3 regions of the Neisseria brasiliensis genome follow, and region 1 is predicted to be linked to each of the others. Evidence: predicted binding sites of a transcription regulator. Region 1 holds the regulator's gene; each other region holds the start of a gene.
What was found. Region 1 encodes FNR, which switches genes on or off when oxygen is low (the NO sensors DNR and NnrR bind a similar motif). Its sites were predicted from a motif close to TTGATNNNNATCAA; they were not measured.

Region 1 (3,283 bases):
TCGGGCTGTTGCATGGTGGGGAAAATGTCATTTTTCTGTCATGGTAGGCGGTTATTGATGTAAAGTCAATGAGATACGGAGAAGGCCGTCTGAAAGCAGAATATGTTTCAGACGGCCTTGTCATGAAGCAAAACATTTTACACGGTTTGCGAATATTTCGCCGTGGTTTCTTTATGGCGCAAGTGGTAGTCGAATACCATGGCAATATTGCGAATCAGGAAACGGCCTTCCGGGGTCACAGTCAGACCGTGCGGCTTCAAGCGCAGCAAGCCGAGTTCGGCCAGATTCTGCAAGTCGGCCAATTCATCGGCAAAATATTGGTGGAATGGAATGCCGAACACGCTTTCGTAAATTTGGAAATCCAATGAAAAGCGACACATCAAATCTTGAATGATGTTGCGGCGCAATAAGTCGTCTTGGTTCAACTGGTAGCCGCGCATAATCGGCAAGCGGCCTTCATCGATGGCGGCATAATAGGCGTCGATGTCGCGCTCGTTTTGGGCATAGGTGCTGCCGATTTTGCCGATGCTGGACACGCCGATGGCTACTAAATCGCAATCGGCATAGGTTGAATAGCCTTGGAAATTACGCTGCAACCAGCCTTCTTTCAGGGCGATGGAAAGCTCGTCGTCAGGTTTGGCAAAGTGATCCATGCCGATGAACACATAGCCGCGGTCGGTGAGAGTTTGCACGCAGTATTGCAGCATATCGAGCTTCTCTTCGCTGCCCGGTACAGCATTGGTGTCGATGCGGCGCTGCGGTTTGAAAATATGTGGCAGGTGGGCATAGTGATACAGCGCCAAGCGGTCGGGATCGAGACTGAGCACAGTATCAATAGTGGCTTTCATGCTTTCTACCGATTGATGTGGTAAGCCGTAAATCAAATCGACGCTGACGGATTTGAAGCCGGCTTCGCGTGCGGCATCAATCACTTCTTTGGTTTCTTCAAAGCTTTGAATGCGGTTGACCGCTTCCTGCACTTTCGGATCGAAATCCTGAATGCCCACGCTCATGCGGTTGAAACCGAGTTTGCCGAGTTTGTGCACTGTTTCGCGGCTGACTTTGCGTGGGTCGATTTCAATGGAATATTCGCCGTTGGGCATCAGCTGGAAATGCTTGCGAATCATCTCAAACACGCGCTCAAGCTGGTCGTCGCTCAAGAAGGTCGGTGTGCCGCCGCCGAAGTGAAGTTGTGCCAATTGATGGCGGCCGTTGAGATGTGGGGAGAGCAATTCCATTTCGCGCTCAAGATACTCAATATAAGCATCGGCGCGGGTTTTGTCTTTGGTGATGATTTTGTTGCAGCCGCAGTAATAGCAGATGGTATTGCAAAATGGAATGTGGATATAAAGCGATAAAGGTTTGTTGAGCGCACCTAGGCCGCGTAAGTGCAGCGCATGGGTGTATTCGGCTTCGCGAAAGCCATCGTGGAAGCGGTCGGCGGTGGGATAAGACGTATAGCGTGGGCCGCTTGCCGGAAGCTTGGCAATCAAGTCGCGGTCAAATTCTGGTAGTTCGTTGTTTTGTATCGGAATTATTTTCATGATGGTCGTGTTGTGCTTATATTTTGTTTAACGAATTAGTAAAATTCGATTTAGTTTGCTAGAATGCCACATTATGATAAACCTGTCTTGATATGAGTCAAGAGAAGCTCAGTCAGTAAGAAGTTTTATAAAAAAGGTATTTTATGGCCACACACAATTCTACACATCAATTGAAAGCATTGTGTTCGACGTGTTCTTTGCGTGAACTTTGTTTGCCGGTTGGTTTGATGCCTAACGAATTTTCCCAGCTGGATGCCGTTATCCGTCAGAGCCGTCGTCTGAAAAAAGGCGAATATCTGTTCCGCGCCGGCGAACCGTTTACTTCTTTGTTTGCCATTCGTGCCGGTTTTTTCAAAACCACGGTGGCAAGCCAAGACGGACGCGACCAAGTGACCGGTTTCTTTATGTCGGGCGAATTGATCGGTATGGACGGCATTTGTTCGCATGTCCACAGCTGCGATGCCGTGGCCTTGGAAGACAGTGAAGTGTGTGAATTGCCGTTTGCCCACATGGAAGAGTTGGGACAAAACATTCCAAGCCTGCAAACCCACTTTTTCCGCTTGATGAGCCGCGAAATCGTGCGTGATCAAGGCGTGATGCTGTTGTTGGGCAATATGCGTGCCGAAGAGCGTTTGGCCGCATTTTTGTTGAATTTATCGAATCGTTTGTATTCGCGCGGTTTTGCCGCCAATGATTTCATCCTGCGCATGTCGCGTGAAGAAATCGGCAGCTATTTGGGTTTGAAGCTAGAAACCGTCAGCCGCACGTTGTCGAAATTCCATCACGAAGGTTTGATTGAAGTGGAACATAAACACATCAAGATTCTCGACTCGCAGGCCTTGAAAAAAATGGTATCCGGCTGCGCGCATGCTATGTAAGGGCTGAAAATGTCAACAGGCCGTCTGAAGTTGTGTGTTTCAGACGGCCTTTTATCTTTAGGGAAATAAACAAACGCGCTAATTTAAATGGAGAAGTCCTCCATAATCGGTGTATACAAGATACGGTCGATATTTTCACGGTTTAAATGAGGTGCAAACATCTCGATAAAGTCATAAGTATAGCCGCGTAAATAAGTATCTGAACGGATAGCAATCCAAGTGGGTGACGGCTCAAACAAATGAGCCACATCAATCAATTCCAAATCTTGATCGGCTTGCGGATCGTAAGCCATTTTTGCCATCAAGCCCGCGCCTAAGCCCAGTTTGACATACGTTTTTAGCACGTCGGTATCAGCAGCGGCTAGAGCCACTTCCGGCTGCTCCAGCTTGGCTTTGGTAAAAGCACGCGCGATGCTGCTGCTAGAATGGAAGGCGAATTCATAAGTAATTAACGGAAAGCTGGCCAAATCTTCAATGCTGAGCGGATTTCTGCAATCAAGTAAAGGATGGTTCTTAGGCACGATCACCGCATGATTCCAGTCGTAACAATTAAGTTTGCGCAATTCAGGATGGTCGTCGAGCTTTTCGGTAATAATGGCAATGTCGGCTTCACCGTTGCTGACCATCTGCGCAATAGCCGAAGGACTGCCTTGTTTGATGGTAAGATTAACTCTGGGATAACGCTTTACAAAATCAGCCACAATGTGCGGCAGGGCATAACGTGCCTGTGTATGGGTTGTGGCAATGGTGAGTGCGCCACTATCGTGGTCGGTAAACTCGCTGCCGATGTTTTTGATATTTTGCACATCACGCAAAATGCGCTCGGAAATTTCCAACACTGCTTTGCCCGGCTGGGAAACT
Region 2 (3,283 bases), 800 kb from region 1:
ACATCGGCTTTAGCTTGTGCTGTAATGCGTGCGGCTTCTGTAGAAGCTTGCTGTTTGGCTTCTTCTACAATTGCAGCAGCACGTTTTTCGGCGTTAGCCACCATTTCGGCAACTTGTCCACGCCCTTCGGCCATGAGTTCTGCAACTTTCTTTTCTGCCTGCTCAAAATCGCTTTTACCGCGTTCGGCTGCAGCCAAACCCTCAGCAATTTTGGCGGCGCGCTCGTCCAACGCTTTTGCGATTGGCGGCCACACAAATTTCATGGTAAACCAAACCAAACCGAAAAAGACGATGATCTGCGCAAATAAGGTTGCATTAATATTCACTTTACTTAACCTTCGTATTAGGGTTAATCAAACAAACGATGAAACCGTTTGTAACGAACTTGTGTTCGGATTAGCCTGCAAACGGGTTAACGAAGGCGAACAGCAAGGCAATAGCAACACCGATCAAGAACGCGGCATCGATCAAACCAGCGATCAAGAACAGTTTGGTTTGCAATGGACCAATCAATTCAGGCTGACGAGCAGAAGATTCCAAGTATTTAGAACCTACCATAGCGATACCGATAGAAGCACCCAAAGCGCCCAAAGCTACGATCAAGCCACATGCAATAGCAATCAAACCCATTTTTAAAACTCCTTAAAAGAAAACAAAGGTTAAAACTACGTTGAAAAAATTGAAAAACTACTTAAAAAGAACAACTAAACTTAGTGTGCATCATGTGCTTGGCCAATGTAAACAAACGCCAGCGCCATGAAGATAAATGCCTGCAGGGTAATCACCAAAATGTGGAAAATCGCCCAAGCCAAACCGGCCAAAATGTGGAACATGAACAGAATCGGATCCATCACGCCAATGCTGCCGGAAGCTGCCCATGCACCACCCAACAAAGCAATCAGCAAGAATACCAGCTCACCGGCATACATGTTACCGAACAACCGCATACCGTGTGATACGGTTTTCGACAAGAATTCCACGATATTCAACAAAAAGTTGGCAGGTGCCAATTTCGCACCAAATGGTGCACTGAACATCTCGTGCATCCAACCGCCGAAGCCTTTGATTTTCACGTTGTAGTAAATACAAATAATCAAGACACCGATAGCCAATGCCAGCGTGGTATTCAAATCAGCGGTCGGCACGACACGCAATAATGCATAGTGGTCACCAGTAATGCCCTGCCAAGCCAGCGGCAACAAATCAACCGGCAGCAAGTCCATGGCATTCATCAGGAAAATCCATACAAACAAGGTCAAACCTAATGGCGCAACGGCTTTGCGTGATTGTTCGTTATGGATAATGCTTTTACACATATCATCCACAAACTCAAACAGGATTTCTACCGCAGCTTGAAAGCGGCCGGGCACGCCGGCGGTTGCTTTTTTGGCACCACGCCATAGGATAAAGCTACCGATAATCCCCAACACGACCGCAAAGAAAATTGCGTCCAAGTTGATGTAAGAGAAATCAGCGATATTTTTCAGGCCTTGGCCTTGGGTTACGTCCGACAAACTGGTCAAGCTTTGCAAGTGGTGCTTGATGTAGTCGGCAGCGGTCATAGATTCACCTGCCATAGTCTTTAACTCTCAAATAATACAAAAAAACCAAATGGCTGACGCCGAGCAATCCGAAGAAAAACGGAAGGAAAACCAGTGATTCATGCCAAATTGCAAACACAATCAGCATCAACACCAGCGACAGCACTACTTTTAAAACTTCTCCAAAAATAAACATCCTGCTTTGCAGGTAAGGATTATTTTTAACAAGCTTTAAAAGTAAAACTGCAATAGATGAAGGGATGAGATAGGTGATTCCGCCGGCTAATGCCGACCAAAAACCGCTTTTGCCTACGATTATCGCGCTTAAGGCAGAAACCGCAAACAAGACAATCACTTGTAAAATTAAAATCTGCTTCATATTTTTAAGGCGATTGAGCCACAATACCAAAGCGAGGCTACTATAATCAAGAAGTGCTATGTCGTCAAGCGATTGTTAAGCTTTGTGAAACGTTATTATTTGAGGATACTGCAATTTCAGAAAATTTCTTTGTTTGACAACTGCAATTTTGCGAGGATTTTAACACAAATTACACACTGTTACATACTTATTAATCTTGAAATACAATAATTTATAAACACCCAACATATTCCGTTGTTTTGACTTCACATAATCTCTTTGATTTCAATCAGATTTTAATAAGGCCGTCTGAAATTTTCAGACGGCCTGAAGCATCATTTTTTTGTGCAAATGAAACAGTTTTACTTAAAATTTTTGGTATTTAGCCCAAAATTAAAGGCTATGCATCGTATTGAATGCCCAATTGTTTCAACAGATATTCAAAGGTTTCCGGCGTGTCGAAATGCAACACGATTTTGCCCTTTTTCTGATTGGTGGTTTTGATTTCGGCATTCACACCTAATCGCTCGGTCAATGCGTCATTCAAACGTTGCACATCAGGACTGATGGTTTTCTTCGGCTCAACCTCTTTGCTTTGATGTGCCAACTGACTACGGCGCTCGACTTCACGCACCGACCAACCGTTTTTCACTGCCTTTTGCGCCAATTCCAATTGCTCGACCACCGGCAACGTCAACAACGCACGCGCATGCCCCATTTCCAAGCGGCGTTGGTAAAGCATATCTTGTACCGGTTCGGGCAAGCTCAACAAACGCAAACTGTTGGAAATCGCGCTGCGGCTTTTACCGACAGCCTTAGCCACGGTTTCATGCGTTAGGCCGAATTCATCGACCAAGCGTTTCAAGCCTTGTGCTTCTTCAATCGGATTCAGGTTTTCACGTTGCAGGTTTTCAATCAAGCCCATCGCCAGCGCGGTTTCGTCGCTGATGGTTTTGATAACCACCGGAATTTCAGTCAATCCGGCCAATTGCGACGCGCGCCAGCGGCGTTCACCGGCAATCAATTCATATTGCGACAAACCGTGTTCGCGCACAATCACCGGCTGAATCACGCCTTGCGCTTTAATCGAATCGGCCAACTCTTGTAACGCTTCGTCATCCATTTGCACACGCGCCTGATAGCGGCCGGGCTGGATATCGCTGATGGCGACAGAAGTCAGACGGTCGCTGGTGCTGTTGTCCACACCATTGGAAATCAGGGAATCTAAACCGCGGCCCAAACCGCCTTTCATTTTTGCCATATTGTTATCCTTTATTTTAACGGCGCCACAACAGCGCTTTTCAGACGGCCTTATCAAATCATGCGCTATTTTATCGGATATTGCTACGGATAGACAATTTGTATTCTATAATAACGCTTTCAG
Region 3 (3,283 bases), 100 kb from region 1:
GCAGAAGTAATCGCAGCCAATTTTTCCCGACTCAATTCTGCAGGAGCCAACCAGCGATATGCGCCCAAATTTTTAAATAATGTCAGGGTAGTGTCGTTATAGATATTGAGGCTGGCACCGGCTACAAACGGTATGCCGTGTTCGCGAGCCAGTTTGACAGCACCCATATCGTTGGCTTCAATTTTAAATTTTCCTTGCCCGGCAATTTTGCGCAAGCGTTTTAAATCGGATTCACTTTCCAGTAAAACCTGTGAAGATAAAATAATTTCTTTACCGCTGTCTGCCAAGTCTTCTGCCAAGCCGAACCAGTCCGAAAAGCGCATTTTTTGTCGGCGCGAACACACGACTTCTCCAAGATAAATGGTATCGAGCGGGGCATCCAGCATGGTTGTATAAAACTCCAGTAAAGTTTCTTTTTGCCAGAAAAACAATACAGGGCCTAATGATAATTTTAATTTGCTCATACGGTTTATCCTATTTCCACGGACGGCTATATGCCCCTAAAGTTGTTTGGCTGCCTTCAGAGACTTTACCCAAAGCATTGCTCCAAGCAGGTTGGATACGGAAATGTTTCTTATCGGCTGCCGCCGCATCCAAAGCTTGCCGCATGGCTTTCGTCACTTGTGCCGTGTACATCGGACTGCGTTGGCGGCCTTCAATTTTGACGGCACTGACGCCGATATCGATTAATTGCGGCAACATTTCCAGTACATTCAGACTGGTCGGTTCTTCTAATGCGTAATACGTTTCATCATTGACTTCAAAGCGGCCTTTGCACAAAGTCGGGTAGCCGGCCGGTTCGTTCGGATTGAATTGATCAATCAATATATGGTTTAAACGCACATCCATGCGGTCTGGTTCTTGTTCCCAACGAACCGATTTTGCAGGAGAACATACTCCCTGCATATTGGGTGATTCCCCGGTAGCATAGCTGGATAAAATACAGCGGCCTTCAACCATCACACACAGGCTGCCAAAACCGAATACCTCGATTTCGACATCGGTATGTTCGATAACATGTTTTACCTGATCAATTGTCAAAACACGGGGCAGAACGACTCGGCGGATGTTAAACAAATCTTTCATCAGGTTGATGGCTTCGTAATTGGTTGCGGAACCCTGCACAGACATATGCAGCCGTAAATCAGGATATTTGTCGGTGGCATAAGCCATCAGTGCTGGATCGGCGACAATCACGGCATCAGCGCCCAGTTGCACTGCAGTATCAATAGCTTTTTGCCACTGTTCGGATTGTCCGGCTTGGGCAAAGGTATTGATGGCCATTAACACCTGCCGCCCTCGCTCATGAGCATAGGAAACCCCTTGCATTGCCGATTTCATATCAAAATTTAAGCCTGGAAAATTTCGGGCATTCGTAGCATCTTTGAGTCCCATATAAACGGTGTCTGCACCATTATCAATTGCTGTTTTCAAAGCAGGTAAATTACCAGCCGGGCAGACCAGCTCCGGAATTTTCTGCATATTATGCTCCTTGTTATTTACTATCTTAATATCGGTTTAAAATCAATATCTGGTATGACAAGGCGGATTTTATGTATAAAAAGCACAATATGTTCTGACTTAAATCAAGCTGATTTTTGGGAATTAGATGTTTGTTAATATTAAATCAAAAAAGAGATCAGTATTTGAATATGTTTTTCAAAGGGTTATGAAAAGTGGGAAGATTTCACATTGAAAGAAATTGGCTATTATATTTATAAATTTTTACAATAATAGCAGTTTGTTTGAGGCTGATTTAAATAAAAGGCCGTCTGAAAAACCATTTTCAGACGGCCTTTTATGTTAATCATCAATCATTTATAAATCAAACACAGCCGTCACCGGCGCATGGTCGCTCGGACGCTCTTGGCCGCGTGCAACCAAATCAACGTTCACATCTTTTAATACCGCAGACAAGGCCGGAGAAATCAGCAGGTGGTCGATGCGCAAGCCCAAACCGCGTTGGAACATGGCACCGCGGTAGTCGAACCAAGTGTAAAACGCGCCTTCGGGGTGGATTTGGCGCAGGCTGTCGGTAAGGCCTAAGTCGAGCAGGTTTTTAAACCATTGGCGCTCAATGCTGGAACAATGGATTTTTTCATGCCATTTTTCCGGGTCGTAGCAGTCGGCATCGGCCGGAGCGATGTTGAAATCACCGAGCAAAACCAATTTTTCATGGCGGGTCAGTTCGTCACGCACAAATTCGGTAAGCGCGGCAAACCATTGTTCTTTATATTCAAATTTCGGGCTGTCGAGCGCTTCGCCGTTAACGCAGTAAACATTAATCACGCGCACGCCGTTGATGGTGGCGGCAATCACGCGGCGTTGCGGGTCGTCGGGCAGGTTGGGCAGGCCGGTGTGCACATCTTGCGGCTCGGTACGGCTGATAATGGCCACGCCGTTGTAGGTTTTTTGGCCGCTCCAAACGGTGTGCCAGCCCATCATTTGCAGCGCGGCGGCAGGGTATTTGTCTTGGTCGAGCTTGAGTTCTTGCAAGACCAAGACATCGGGTTGGTGTTCGGCCAGCCAGTTTTGCACTTGCGGCAGGCGCACGTTGAGGGAATTGACGTTCCAAGTGGTGATTTTCATGGGGATTCCGTGTGTGGGAGAACAGGCCGTCTGAAAGTGTCGGCCGAAAAAAACAGCGCGGTTGGCTGATGAACCGCGCTATTTTAGCATTGATTTTGGTGGGATTTAAACTCAAGCGGCTTGTTGGCCGGCTTGTTTTAAGCTTTTGAGCGTGTGCAAAATCATGGCGGCTTCATCGGAAATCAGGCGGTATTCGAGCACGCGGTGGTAGCGGGTGAATTCGACCAAGCCTTCGCTGCGTAATTTGGCTAAGTGGTTGGACACAGTGGTAGCGTGTTGACCGGTGGCGGCGCAAAGTTCCGTTACGTTGCGATCGCCTTCAAGCAAGAGAAACAGGATGCTCATACGCTCGGGTTGGGCGATGAGTTTCAATAGGGTTGAGAGACGTTGGTTTTCCATGGCTGTGCTTTGTGTTTGGTTGAGATAAATAATGCGGTAGATAATTGTAAAAGATAGTCATTCTTTTTCCGATTATCATGATTTCGAACCGCTTGTTTTCATTGAGTTTAACATCAAATTTGTGCTTGCCGATTTACTTAGTTTAAAAATATCGTAAAGAATTGTTAATGGCGAAAATCAAAAGGCCGTCTGAAATGTTTCAGACGGCCTTTGCATGGATTCAGCGCTTATTTTTGCGCAAAACCTTGTTTGTGCAAAAACGGCAGAATTTCAGGGCGGATTTCGCCTTTGAGCG

Region 2: the regulator FNR is predicted to act here: its motif matches at 2,179-2,192, upstream of GJV52_RS04430 (ATP synthase subunit I).
Region 3: the regulator FNR is predicted to act here: its motif matches at 1,577-1,590, upstream of ubiU (ubiquinone anaerobic biosynthesis protein UbiU).

The regions. Positions count from the first base shown of each region.
Region 1 is NZ_CP046027.1:1,680,225-1,683,507, forward strand. It holds gene GJV52_RS08445 (DUF1289 domain-containing protein) at 1-14, opposite strand, end outside; gene hemN (oxygen-independent coproporphyrinogen III oxidase) at 138-1,544, opposite strand; gene fnr (fumarate/nitrate reduction transcriptional regulator Fnr) at 1,688-2,422, shown strand; gene GJV52_RS08460 (CysB family HTH-type transcriptional regulator) at 2,506-3,283, opposite strand, start outside.
Region 2 is NZ_CP046027.1:876,605-879,887, forward strand. It holds gene GJV52_RS04415 (F0F1 ATP synthase subunit B) at 1-326, opposite strand, end outside; gene atpE (F0F1 ATP synthase subunit C) at 397-630, opposite strand; gene atpB (F0F1 ATP synthase subunit A) at 711-1,577, opposite strand; gene GJV52_RS04430 (ATP synthase subunit I) at 1,567-1,920, opposite strand; gene GJV52_RS04435 (ParB/RepB/Spo0J family partition protein) at 2,300-3,160, opposite strand; partial or broken gene GJV52_RS04440 (UbiX family flavin prenyltransferase) at 3,259-3,283, shown strand, end outside.
Region 3 is NZ_CP046027.1:1,575,311-1,578,593, forward strand. It holds gene GJV52_RS08010 (U32 family peptidase) at 1-464, opposite strand, end outside; gene ubiU (ubiquinone anaerobic biosynthesis protein UbiU) at 475-1,482, opposite strand; gene xth (exodeoxyribonuclease III) at 1,819-2,589, opposite strand; gene GJV52_RS08025 (ArsR/SmtB family transcription factor) at 2,701-2,988, opposite strand; gene nfsA (oxygen-insensitive NADPH nitroreductase) at 3,216-3,283, opposite strand, start outside.